One region of the Pseudoalteromonas sp. NZS71_1 genome, then DNA from elsewhere that is predicted to be linked to it. Evidence: predicted binding sites of a transcription regulator. Region 1 holds the regulator's gene; each other region holds the start of a gene.
The links. Region 1 encodes sigma-54, which starts transcription at its own class of promoters, with help from an activator protein. Its sites were predicted from a motif close to GTTGGCACGNNNNTNGNNT; they were not measured.
Positions count from the first base shown of each region.

Region 2: the regulator sigma-54 is predicted to act here: its motif matches at 1,743-1,761, upstream of I6F43_RS08960 (EF-hand domain-containing protein).
Region 3: the regulator sigma-54 is predicted to act here: its motif matches at 2,087-2,105, upstream of I6F43_RS18970 (EF-hand domain-containing protein).

Region 1 is NZ_JADYXM010000002.1:478,064-482,336, forward strand. Features, by position in the region: gene lptA (lipopolysaccharide transport periplasmic protein LptA) at 1-139, shown strand, start outside; gene lptB (LPS export ABC transporter ATP-binding protein) at 136-861, shown strand; gene I6F43_RS05080 (RNA polymerase factor sigma-54) at 931-2,430, shown strand; gene hpf (ribosome hibernation promoting factor) at 2,457-2,744, shown strand; gene ptsN (PTS IIA-like nitrogen regulatory protein PtsN) at 2,749-3,201, shown strand; gene rapZ (RNase adapter RapZ) at 3,220-4,065, shown strand; gene I6F43_RS05100 (HPr family phosphocarrier protein) at 4,108-4,273, shown strand, end outside.
Region 2 is NZ_JADYXM010000004.1:286,118-290,390, reverse strand. Features, by position in the region: gene rluB (23S rRNA pseudouridine(2605) synthase RluB) at 1-441, opposite strand, end outside; gene scpB (SMC-Scp complex subunit ScpB) at 438-1,028, opposite strand; gene I6F43_RS08960 (EF-hand domain-containing protein) at 1,180-1,701, opposite strand; gene I6F43_RS08955 (exonuclease III) at 1,932-2,363, opposite strand; gene xthA (exodeoxyribonuclease III) at 2,604-3,410, shown strand; gene I6F43_RS08945 (energy-coupling factor ABC transporter permease) at 3,416-4,063, shown strand; gene I6F43_RS08940 (putative RNA methyltransferase) at 4,060-4,273, shown strand, end outside.
Region 3 is NZ_JADYXM010000020.1:10,667-14,939, reverse strand. Features, by position in the region: gene I6F43_RS18980 (TrkH family potassium uptake protein) at 1-1,016, shown strand, start outside; gene I6F43_RS18975 (flagellar brake domain-containing protein) at 1,061-1,720, shown strand; gene I6F43_RS18970 (EF-hand domain-containing protein) at 2,186-2,398, shown strand; gene I6F43_RS18965 (calmodulin) at 2,538-2,750, shown strand; gene I6F43_RS18960 (EF-hand domain-containing protein) at 2,828-3,043, shown strand; gene trkA (Trk system potassium transporter TrkA) at 3,125-4,273, opposite strand, start outside.

The sequences.
Region 1 (4,273 bases):
TGCTAAAAGCATTACCTACGATATAGAGCAGCAGCTAATCAGTGCCGAAAAAGATGAAAACTCAACTGACCGCGTTCACACAATTTTAGTGCCAATCGAGACTAAAAAAAGTAAAAAAAGCGACAAAGGTCAACCATGAGCACATTAAAAGCAGAGCTATTAGCAAAGAGCTATAAAGGCCGTGAAGTTGTAAAAAACGTCGGCCTTGAAGTCAAAGCTGGCAGTATTGTTGGCTTACTTGGCCCTAACGGCGCAGGTAAAACCACCACGTTTTATATGATAGTAGGACTTGTACCTAGCGACAAAGGTAAAATATCGATAGACGATAACGATATTACTCTTTTACCTATGCATAGTCGTGCTAGATTAGGCATTGGCTACTTACCGCAAGAGTCTTCAATATTCAGAAAGCTGACTGTTTATCAAAACTTAATGGCCATTTTAGAAACGCGCAAAGAGTTAAATAAACAAGCTAGAGAAGACACTCTCGATAAATTATTAGATGAATTTAGCATACAACACATTCGTGATAGCCAAGGTATGGCATTGTCAGGAGGCGAACGTCGTCGTGTTGAAATAGCACGTGCGCTGGCAGCAGATCCTAAATTTATATTACTGGATGAACCATTTGCAGGTGTTGACCCTATTTCGGTATTAGATATAAAGAAAATAATAGAACATCTTAAAAATCGTGGGATTGGTGTATTAATTACCGATCATAACGTAAGAGAAACCCTTGATGTTTGTGAAAAAGCCTACATTGTTTCTCATGGGGAGCTGATTGCATCAGGTACTCCAGAACACGTATTAAATGATAAAACAGTACGCGATGTTTACTTAGGCGAGCAATTTAGGCTGTAACATTTACGCCATGTCTTTAAGCATCTGCTAGTATTAATTATAACAACATAAAAGGATTGTTAGAGATACATGAGGCAATCACTACAGCTGCGCATGGGCCAGCAACTTACAATGACTCCACAGCTGCAACAAGCTATTCGTTTGTTGCAACTCAGTACATTGGATCTCCAGCAAGAAATACAAGAAGCTCTCGACAGCAACCCGCTATTAGAGGTTGAAGAAGCAGACTATTCAGAAGACGCTGCAGGTAAAAACGAGCAAAAAGCAGATACAGATGACATAACTGTTAGCGCATCTGCCGATGATGCTCCAAGCGAATACGAACAAGATAGTGGTGAAGCACTTGCAAAAGACACGCTAAGTGACGACATGGCTATGGATGTTAGTTGGGATGAGTACATGAGTGCCGCCCCAGCATCATCATCGGGTCCGATGCCTGAAGACGAATCAATATACCAAGGCGCCTCTACTGAAACGCTCCATGAGTATTTAATGTGGCAGTTACAACTAACGCCATTTAGCCCTACAGACGAAGCTATTGCTATTGCGATTGTAGAAGCCGTCGATGATTCAGGTATTTTAACACTAAGCTGCGAAGAGATTTTAGAAAGCTTTAATCAAGAAAACGAAGATGATAACGAAGTCGAACTTGATGAAATTGAAGCTGTATTAAAACGCATCCAACTGTTTGATCCTGTTGGTATTGCTGCACGTAGTTTACAAGAGTGTTTGTGTATTCAGCTTAACCAGTTTGACAAAGAAACACCTTACATTAATGAAACAAAAATGATTTTAACCGAGCATATTGATTTATTAGCTGCTCGTGACTATCGTACATTAATGAAGAAAACTAAGCTCAAAGAAGAAGAGCTTAAAGAAGTAATGACATTAATACATACTCTTAGCCCTAAACCTGCAGATACTATTGTAAGAGAAGAATCTGAGTATGTTATTCCTGATGTGTCAGTTAAAAAAATTAAAGGCCGCTGGGTTGTTGAGTTAAACCCAGACAGCATGCCTAAAATTCGTGTTAATAGCCAATACGCGGCAATGTCTCGCACTGTAAAATCCAGTGGTGACAGCCAGTTTATTCGCTCGCATTTACAAGAAGCTAAATGGTTTATTAAAAGCTTAGAAAGTAGAAACGACACGCTATTAAAAGTAACAAATTGTATTGTTAAGCAACAACAAGGCTTTTTTGAACACGGTCCTGAAGCCATGAAACCAATGGTTTTAAATGATGTTGCTGAAATGGTAGAAATGCACGAATCAACAATTTCGCGCGTAACAACCCAAAAGTATATGCACACACCCCGTGGTATATTTGAGCTTAAATATTTTTTCTCAAGCCATGTAAGCACCGAAAACGGGGGTGAATGTTCATCTACAGCAATCCGTGCGCTTATCCGAAAATTAATCGCAGCAGAAAACTCAGCAAAACCATTGAGTGATAGCAAAATAGCGGATATATTGGCTGAGCAAGGAATTAAAGTAGCGAGACGTACAATCGCAAAATACCGCGAATCTCTGGCTATTCCACCGTCAAATCAACGTAAAAGTTTGATTTAAGACGCAAAAAAAAGAGGGTAATGCTTATGCAACTAAACTTAACTGGTCGTCACGTAGAATTAACCGATTCACTAAGAGACTATATTAATACCAAATTTGCGAAGCTAGAAAGACACTCTGATCATATTAATAATGTTCATGTCATTCTCGATGTAGAAAAATTAAATCAAAAAGCAGAAGCCACCATACACGTAAGCGGTGCTGAGTTATTTGCCTCTACAGAACATCAAGATATGTATGCCGCCATTGACTCGTTGATCGACAAGCTCGATCGACAAGTAATTAAACACAAAGAGAAGCTTGCTCGACACTAATATGATGAAATTAAGCTCACTTATATGCCAGGACTGCAGCAAAGCTGCGGTCCTTTTTAATAGCAAAAAAAGAATTTTAGAGTTCATTAGCGAACTTGCTCACGACAAACTTCCGTATTTACCGCAACAAGATATTCTTAATGCTTTAATGAGCAGAGAAAAATTGGGTAGTACAGGTATAGGGCGTGGCATTGCCATTCCTCATGGAAGAATGAGCGGTGCAGAAGAGCCTTTGGCTTTAGTACTCGTTAGCGAAACTCCAATAAATTTTGATGCAATCGATAATCGCCCTGTTGATATTTTCGTCGCACTCATCGTACCAGATGGCGATAACCAGCAGCACTTAAAGACTCTAGCAACCATTGCTGATAAACTAAACAATAAAGATTTTTGTAAACAGTTACGCAGTGCAAAATCAGATACTGAGCTTTACCAAGTTATTGTCAATCAATCATAGTTTTATAAAGGGTGTTAAATGGAGTTAATTATCATAAGCGGCCGTTCTGGTTCTGGAAAGTCGGTTGCTTTACGCGTTGTAGAAGATTTAGGTTATTATTGCGTAGATAATATTCCAGTTAACTTGCTTCCTTCATTAGTTCGCAGTGTGTCTGATAGCTACGATAAAATTGCTGTTAGCATTGATGTACGGAACATCCCTAAACAACAAGATGAATTTAACGATATTCTTGAATACTTGCCAGGCTTTGCAAACCCTACGTTATTTTATTTAGATAGCGACGATCAAACATTGATCAAACGTTTTTCTGAAACTCGTAGATTACACCCACTATCAATTGACTCGTTGCCTCTTGATTTAGCCATCAAAAAAGAAAAAGAATTACTTGATGTATTAATCACCCGCGCCGACTTTATGATAGATACAACTGATTTAAGCGTTCATCAACTTGCTGAATCTATTCGTGAAAAGATTTTAGGTAAAAAAGATAAGCAACTGATTGTCACGTTTGAATCGTTTGGTTTTAAATACGGTATACCAAAAGAAGCAGATTACGTATTTGATGCACGCTTTTTACCCAATCCACATTGGGAACCTGAATTAAAACCTTTAAATGGGTTAGATCAACCTGTTAAAGATTATTTGGCCAATCACAGCATAGTGCAAAAATTCACATGGCAAATTCAGACATTTGTACAAACATGGTTACCGCACTTAGAGCGAAATAACCGCAGTTATTTAACCATTGCTATTGGGTGTACAGGCGGACAACATCGCTCTGTATATTTAGCGCAAACTATCGGTGAAAGTTTTGCAATGACACATCCCAATGTTAAAATTCGCCATCGCGAACAAGAAAAATAATATAGCTGAATAATCACCTGTTCAGCTTAGGTAGAGTAAGTTATGCATTGTGAAGACACTTTTTTAATAAAAAACAAATTAGGATTGCACGCCAGAGCAGCCACCGTGCTTGCCCAATTGGCAGTGCAGTTTGATGCGACAATTACATTATTTCAAGATGACAAAGAAGCTGCAGGCGATAGCGTACTTGCACTAATGTTACTTGAAA
Region 2 (4,273 bases), on a different contig from region 1:
AAATACACGTGCAGAGTATTCACGCTCTACTTCATAGCTTGGGTGCATTAAACGGTTTGCCAGTTCACCATCGTTTGTAAAAAGCATTAAACCCGATGTATTAACGTCTAATCGACCAACCGCAATCCAGCGATCGCCATCAATACGAGGAAGTCGGTCAAATACAGTACGACGCCCTTCAGGATCTTTACGTGTGCTTAACTCACCTTCTGGTTTGTTATACATAATCACACGACAGATTCGGTCTGCTTTTTCTTCGATTTTTACACTGTGTCCGTCAACACGAATCAAATCGGTTTCTTCAACACGGTCACCTAACTTTGCCACTTTACCGTTTACACTAACGCGGTTTGCGTCAATGTATTTTTCCATTTCACGGCGTGAGCCTACGCCTGCACGGGCTAAGACTTTTTGTAACTTTTCACCTTGTATAATACTCATTCGGATGGTTCTCTCACAGAAGGATCGCTCAATAACTGGTTAATTTTACTTTGCTGCTCTGTTGGCAACGCAGGTAAATTTTCAAGTCCAGTTAACGAAAAATAATCTAAAAATTGCTTAGTAGTTGCATATAAAGCCGGCTTTCCCGGAACCTCTTTATGCCCTACCACTTTAACCCACTCTCTTTCGAGTAAGGTTTTAATAATATTCGAACCCGTAGTAACACCTCTTACTTGCTCAATTTCGCCGCGTGTAATGGGCTGCCTGTATGCAATAAGTGATAATGTTTCCAGTAAAGCACGCGAGTATTTTGGTGCGCGTTCTTGCCACAAGTTATTTAACCAAGGGCTTAAACTACTGCATGCCTGAAACCGATACCCACTACCCACTTCAACTAAGCGAATACCACGAGTTTGAAAATGCTCTTGTATTGTATCTATTGCGTCATTTATTCGCGTCATAGAAATAGCTAAATCTATTAATACGATGTCTTTGAGGTGGCGTTTACTAACAGGCTTATCTGCAACAAAAATAGCTGCTTCAATGATCTCAACTAGTTGTTCATCACTAATTCGCCGACCCGCCATACACACTCTTAACAAATAAAAATACACAGCCATCTATTATGACAGAACAACACCAAACTAGGAAAATATATCTATCAAATAACTAAATTTAAAACACAAAAAAGCCAGTGACTAGCACTGGCTTTAATCTTACTTATTAAAATGGTAACTATTAGTTACTTTTAAAAGCTTCTAATGCATCATCTTCAGCCACTGCGTTACCGTATTTTTTAATGTAACCCATAAACTCGCTTTTACTGATGCGCTTATCTTGGTTTTTATCCATGTAACCAAAATGATTTGAAATATCATCATCGTTACCTTCAACTACCGAGATATAGCCATTGCTGTCGTTATCTAGACTTGCAAAGCTGCTTTCAATTTTATCGAATTTAGCAATTTCAGCTTTAAATGCCGACTCACTTACTTCAGAATCAGTGGCTACTTTGCCATTATTAAGCTTCATATAAGTGTTAAATTCTTTGCGGCTAATTTCGTTATCCATATTGGTATCAATATTTGAAAAATGGCCCCAAATGCTATCGTCATCAGCTTCAACTTTTGAGATGTAGCCATCGCTATCATTATCTAAACTTGCAAAGTCACTGTCTATTCTTTCAAGACCTTGATTAGATGAACAAGCCGCTAGGCTTAATGATGCTAAAATAGTGGCTGCTAATGTTAACTTTTTCATAAGACGTATCCTTCGTAATTAATTAAATGTCACTTTAACTAATACAAATCCAATGCCAATAATAGTTAACTTATAATAATCAATAACTTAATCTCGACCGGTATATTTATTAAACAGTTTCAATAAGTTAAGCTTGCAAGCTTTGCAAACAACCTTGTAATTTTTGCAAAAAAATACCCGGTAAAAACCAGGCATTTCAAATTTACTTATTATTATAGTTAAGCTAATAATTAGATTGCTGCGTTTTGGTAGCGCTTAACAAACTCAGTAACGTTTTGACCATTACATTTTAATGAGTTTAGGTTACCAATTTTTTGACGAACAGGTGCTAAACCTTGTTTTAAAGCCGTCATACATAATTGAGTTTCTTGTTGAGCGTCTTTTGCAAATACTTCTACTTTCTCAACTGATGTGTTGCTTAATGTCGTTTTTTTAGCAATATCACGAATATCTTCACCATTACATAAAATGCTTTTAGAAAAACGAGATAGGTAAACACCGTGCTGGGCAGCTTCTTTACGAGCAACGCTAAAGCCTTCGTTTGCACTTAGTACACATAACTTAGACTCAATTTTGTTATCTTGGCTAAAGTAAGTATTGCTTTGAGCTGACGCAGTTGCAGATGCTAGTAAAGCAGTGGCTAAAAGTAGTTGAGTTTTCATGAGAGATCCTATTTGAACGAGCTAAACAAGTGAATTTCGCGCATTATATATTCAATAAAGTTAAGTTCAATTGAATTTTTTATTTATTTAAATAATTAATATTGTATTCACAATGTTTAAACTTTACCCATCATTTGATCAACATTTGCGCAGCTATTATCTCAATTCAGTCATGTTATGTACGCGTATTTACTGATACAATTTAATCTATTAAATAGAACCAATTTTAAGGTAAATTTTATGAAAGTGATTTCTTTCAATATCAATGGTCTGCGTGCTCGTCTTCACCAATTACAAGCAATTATCGACAAACATCAACCAGACGTTATTGGCTTGCAAGAGATTAAAGTTCACGACGAAGCATTCCCATTAGAAGATGTTCAAAAAATGGGATATCACGTCTACTTTCATGGTCAAAAAGCGCATTATGGCGTAGCTATGTTATGCAAAAAAGAGCCTAAATCGGTCTTAAAAGGTTTTGCCACCGATACAGATGAATCGCAAAAACGCATGATAAGCGTCACTGTTGAACAAGAAAACGGTCGCGACCTTACTGTCATGAATGGCTATTTCCCACAAGGTGATAATATTAATCACGAAACTAAATTCCCTTATAAACGTCAATTTTATAAAGATTTAATGACACACCTTGAAACCAATCACACACCCGATCAAGACGTCATCGTTATGGGTGATATCAACATATCACCTACCGATTTAGATATTGGTATTGGCGAAGTAAATGCTAAACGTTGGTTAAAAACGGGTAAATGTTCTTTTCAACCGGTAGAGCGTGAATGGCTTGCAACATTACTTAATTGGGGTTTTAAAGACACCTTTAGAGAGCAAAACCCCGAAACAGACGATCAATACTCATGGTTTGACTATCGCTCTAAAGGGTTTGTAGATAATCGAGGACTTCGTATAGATGTAGTGCTTGCAACCAATGAGCTTGCAGCACGCTGCATAGATACAGGTATTGATTACGAACTTCGCGGTATTGAAAAACCGTCAGATCATGCCCCTATATGGTCAACATTTAAGTAATTATTATGCTCAGCCTAACAATGCAGGGGCTACTTTGGGCTCTTGTAATTATTATTGCTCTATTAAGCTTTGATAAAAAAACATATAAAACATTGCTTAATACGCCAGTCCGTCAAACTGGCGTACTTGCGTGTGCGTTAGTGTTTGCAGTGCTTTGGCGAATAAAGGCTGGCATTTTAACTGGCCTTGATTTACACATACTAGGTGTTACGGCTGCTACATTAATTTTAGGCTGGCGGTTGACTATTTTAAGTAGCCTACTTGCCACAGCCCTACTCGCTGCCTTTGGTCAAATTGAACTTGAGCTGTTACCAGTACAACTGCTTATTGGTGCGTTTATTCCTATTTTATTGAGCTATCTTGGCTTTATAATTAGTTACCAATATTTACCTCGTCATTTTTTTGTTTATATATTTGTTTGTGCGTTTATAACCGCAGGATTTATAGCCTGTATAAAAATAAGCCTAGGTGCTTTATTTTACTTAGCTATAGGGCAATACAATTGGCAAGAACTTGCAGATAACTACGTTTATTTAAGTGCCATAATTTGGTTTCCTGAAGCAATGCTCAACGGCATGGCTATAACAATTATGATCACCTATCGCCCGCATTGGGTAAAAACTTTTTACGATAAGGACTACCTAGGCTCATGAGTCTTGAATATCAATGCCCGCTGTGTAACCTAGCACTTTTGAAAACTGATTCAACACTTCGTTGTGCTAACAACCACAGCTTTGATTTTGCTAAAGAAGGCTATGTGAATTTACTGCCTGTGCAACAAAAAAATTCAAAACAACCGGGTGATTCACTTGAAATGGTACAAGCCAGACGTGCATTTTTAGAGCGTGGGTATTATGGCTTCT
Region 3 (4,273 bases), on a different contig from region 1:
CTGTCGCTATACTCCCCATGCTAGGTGTTGGTGGTATGCAGTTATATCGCGCTGAAATACCTGGGCCTGTAAAAGATTCCAAAATGACCCCGCGAATTGCCGATACAGCAAAGCACCTTTGGTATATTTATGTGTCACTGACTATTGCTTGTATGCTGGCTTATTGGGCAGCCGGGATGGAGTGGTTTGATGCGATATGTCATGCATTCTCAACGGTCGCGATAGGTGGTTTTTCTACTTACGATGCTTCTATGGGCCACTTTGACAGCCCTGTAATTAACTTTATTTGTGTGTTCTTTTTAATTATTGCCGCTGTTAACTTCTCCCTGCATTACGCCGCAGTGGCCAGTCGTAACATACAAGTTTATATTCGAGACCCTGAGTTTAAGGTGTTTTTGTGTATTCAATTAGCGCTGGTGGTTATTTGTTTTACCGTACTTTCCTCTAATGAAATATTTGCTAATGGCGATGAAACCCTCGATCAGGCATTATTTCAAGCTGTTTCTATGAGTACAACAGCAGGCTTTGCTACTGATAACTTTTCAACATGGCCTTTGTTTTTACCTATTTTACTTATATTTTCGAGCTTTATTGGTGGTTGTGCAGGCTCTACCGGTGGTGGTATGAAAGTAGTGCGCGTGTTCTTACTTTACTTGCAGGGTGTGCGTGAGCTTAATCGTTTGGTGCACCCACGGGCTATATATTCAATCAAGCTGGGTCGAAAGGCGTTGCCAGACAAAGTAGTAGAAGCCGTGTGGGGATTTTTCTCTGCATATGCGTTGGTGTTTATTATTATTATGTTAGCGCTTATGGGCACGGGTATGGATAACATAACTGCGTTCTCAGCCACTGCGGCTTGTTTAAATAACTTAGGGCCTGGTTTAGGAGATGTAGCATCGCATTATGGCGCTATAACCGATGGTGCTAAATGGTTGCTTACCATTGCAATGGTGTTTGGTCGTTTAGAAATATTTACTTTATTAGTGTTATTTACGCCTACTTTTTGGCGTGGATAAACGAGCGGCTTAAGTTTTAAATTACGAACTATTGGGAAAGGGATATGCCAACAAATTTAGAAAAGCTAAAGCATATAAGTGTAGGCAGCTTAGTCGACCTAGAAATATTAACACCTACAAGCAGTAAGCGTGTTAAAACTGAATTAGTTGGTTTACTCGATAAACAGTTTATTATTTTAAATTATCCCAATGCAAAGCGTTTACCTGTGGCGAGTGACTATTTACGTGATGGCGTAATGGTTGTTGTAAGAGCGCTTATTGAAGGTAGTGGTGGGCAAGTTATTGCGTTTCGCCAGCAAATTATGTCGGTAGCCTCTCATCCCGCTAAACTCGTGTTTATAAACTTTCCAAAGCAAGTGCAGTTATTTGCGCTACGCTCACAAACACGCATACCTACCTTATTACCTGCAAAGCTAAAGCTAAGTGACGATAGGGTACTTGAAGGCCTTATTAAAGACATTTCACTCACTGGTGTAATGTTTGATATTAGAGGCGATCAGCAAGTTGAAAGTATTAAAGATATGCAATGCACTGTCGTACTTAATAGCAGTGATAAAGATTTTGAAGGTGAAATTTGCAGTGTTAAAGAGCATGCCGCAGGCGTGCACTGTGGAATTAAGCTACTAGCAAGCGAGGATGAAATGAAAGCCTTTATGAAAGAGCATTTTATAGACCCTTCTGCGCTTGAGCCTACCGTTGAATAAATAGGTTTTCGCTTATTTGCAACAAAAAGGCATTTTATGTCAGTATTTATAAAATGTTTTTTCTCTCTTTCATAATTAAAATTATTATTTAAATAAAACAATTGATTACGTATTGTTTTTTACAGCTTGTTTTTTGTTATTAAAGCTACCTCGTTAAAATTTATCTCAATTATTATTTTAAATCCCTCCTTTTAAAACCGTACATTTAAAAATGTATCTTTTTATATAAACATAACTATATGTTTTTAATGACTTTAATATCATCTCTTTAAAACGTGTTGCTAAAGGGCAACAATAACTATTCTAAAAACGCCTTCTTGTTGTACGTTTTATATTTAACTTATTGAAAATTAATAGCTTTTAAATGTTGGCATCTAAGTTGTAATAGCCTAAGTGTACTGAACGAAATCGTGATTTAAAGTGAAATACTTAATCGCACACACATAAATTTGAAGGATACATATTATGAAAAGCATTAATAAAACTTTAGCACTTATCGCTATTGCATCTTCTTCAGCCGCTTTTGCTGCAACAGATTTTGACACACTGGATGTAGACGGCAGTGGCACAATTAGCCAAGCAGAAGCATCAGTTGATGCAAAGCTAATGAGCATGTTTTCTGAGCTTGATACTGACCAAAATGGTGAGTTATCAAAAGAAGAATTTTCAGAAGCTTAATTAAAAAGTATTTATCCTGAGTTGCCAAAGACACCTAAGTAGGCAAGGGAGCTTACGAAAGAGGATAACAAGGAAGTGAAAAATTACGTTTTGAGTTAAACGAAGCAATTTTTTTGATAGAACATTGAAGGATTAAGTTATGAAACATTTAAATAAAGCATTAGCACTTATAGTACTAGCATCTTCTTCCGCTGCATTTGCAGCATCAGATTTTGACAGCCTTGATATCGATGGTAGCGGCACAATTAGCCCAAGCGAAGCGGCAGTCGATACAGATTTAATGGCTGAATTTATTGAGCTAGATACCGACGGTAGCGGCGAGCTTTCTAAAGAAGAATTCGCTAATTACTAATTAATCTTTTCAGATTAAACATTTTTCACAGTCAGGGATCTTTGAAAAGGACTTCCCATATTACTAGGAATATTATTATGAAAACATTAAATACAACACTTGCAGTTATCGTTTTAGCATCTTCATCAGCAGCATATGCCGCAGTAGATTTTGCCTCTTTTGATGCAGATGGTAACGGTGCTATTACAATGGAAGAAGCAAAGGTTAACCCTCAGCTTGTAAAGATTTTTGATGATTTGGATACTGATGGTAATGGTGAAATCTCTAAAGAAGAGTTTTCAAAAGTACAGTAATCAATATTTAAGCATACTCCATTAAAGCCGCCTTAGTCAGCGGCTTTTTTGTGTATTAAATTAACTAATTAGAGTAACTAGTTAAAGGAATATAGCACTTACTTGGAATAGTTTTTCTACAACGGTAATGTGTTTTTTGTCGATTAAAAACATGATGACATGATCGCCCGACATAATAATTGTATCATCGTGAGCTATCAACACATCGTCATTACGTACTATTGCCCCAATGGTTGTACCTGCAGGAAGTTTTATGTCGGCAATCGCGCGCCCAACAACTTTAGATGTGTTTTCATCACCATGAGCAACCGCTTCAATGGCTTCTGCTGCGCCTTTACGCAGTGAATACACGTTAACAATATCACCACGGCGTACGTGCGTTAATAACGCTGATATAGTTGCTTGTTGTGGCGATATGGCAATATCTATTTCGCCGCCTTGTACCAAATCAACGTAAGCTCCACGTTGAATAAGTACCATGGTTTTTTGTGCGCCCATACGTTTTGCAAGCATGGCCGACATAATGTTTGCTTCATCGTCGTTGGTTACGGCAATAAATACATCGACTTGTTCAATATGCTCTTCTGAGAGCAGTTCTTGATCAGATGCGTCACCACAAAAAACGACCGTGTTATCGAGCATTTCTGAGAGTTGCTCGGCACGTTCTTTACTGCGTTCAATTAGTTTAACGGTGTGGTTTTTTTCAAGTGAGCGGGCAAGACCTGCCCCAATGTTACCGCCACCAGCTATCATAATTTTTTTGTACGAACGCTCAAGTTTTTGTAGCTCGTTCATTACTGCGCGTATATGTTTTGTAGCGGCAATAAAGAATACTTCGTCATCGGCTTCAATAACGGTGGTACCCAATGGTTTTATTGCTTTACCTTGACGATAAATAGCGGCAACACGAGTTTCTACATTAGGAATATGTTCTTTAAGTGCAGATAACGCATAACCTACTAATAAACCCCCATAGTAAGCTTTTACGGCTACTAACGAGAGCATGCCATCAGCAAACTGCAATACTTGCAGAGCACCAGGGTAGTCAATTAGACGGCGAATATACTTAGTGACCAGTGCTTCGGGAGCAATGTAATGATCGATTGGTAAATCATCGTTTTGAAATAGTTTTTCGCGGTATTTTAAATATTGCTCTGAGCGAATGCGGGCAATTTTAGTGGGCGTTTTAAAAATACTGTACGCCACTTGGCATGCAACCATGTTCACTTC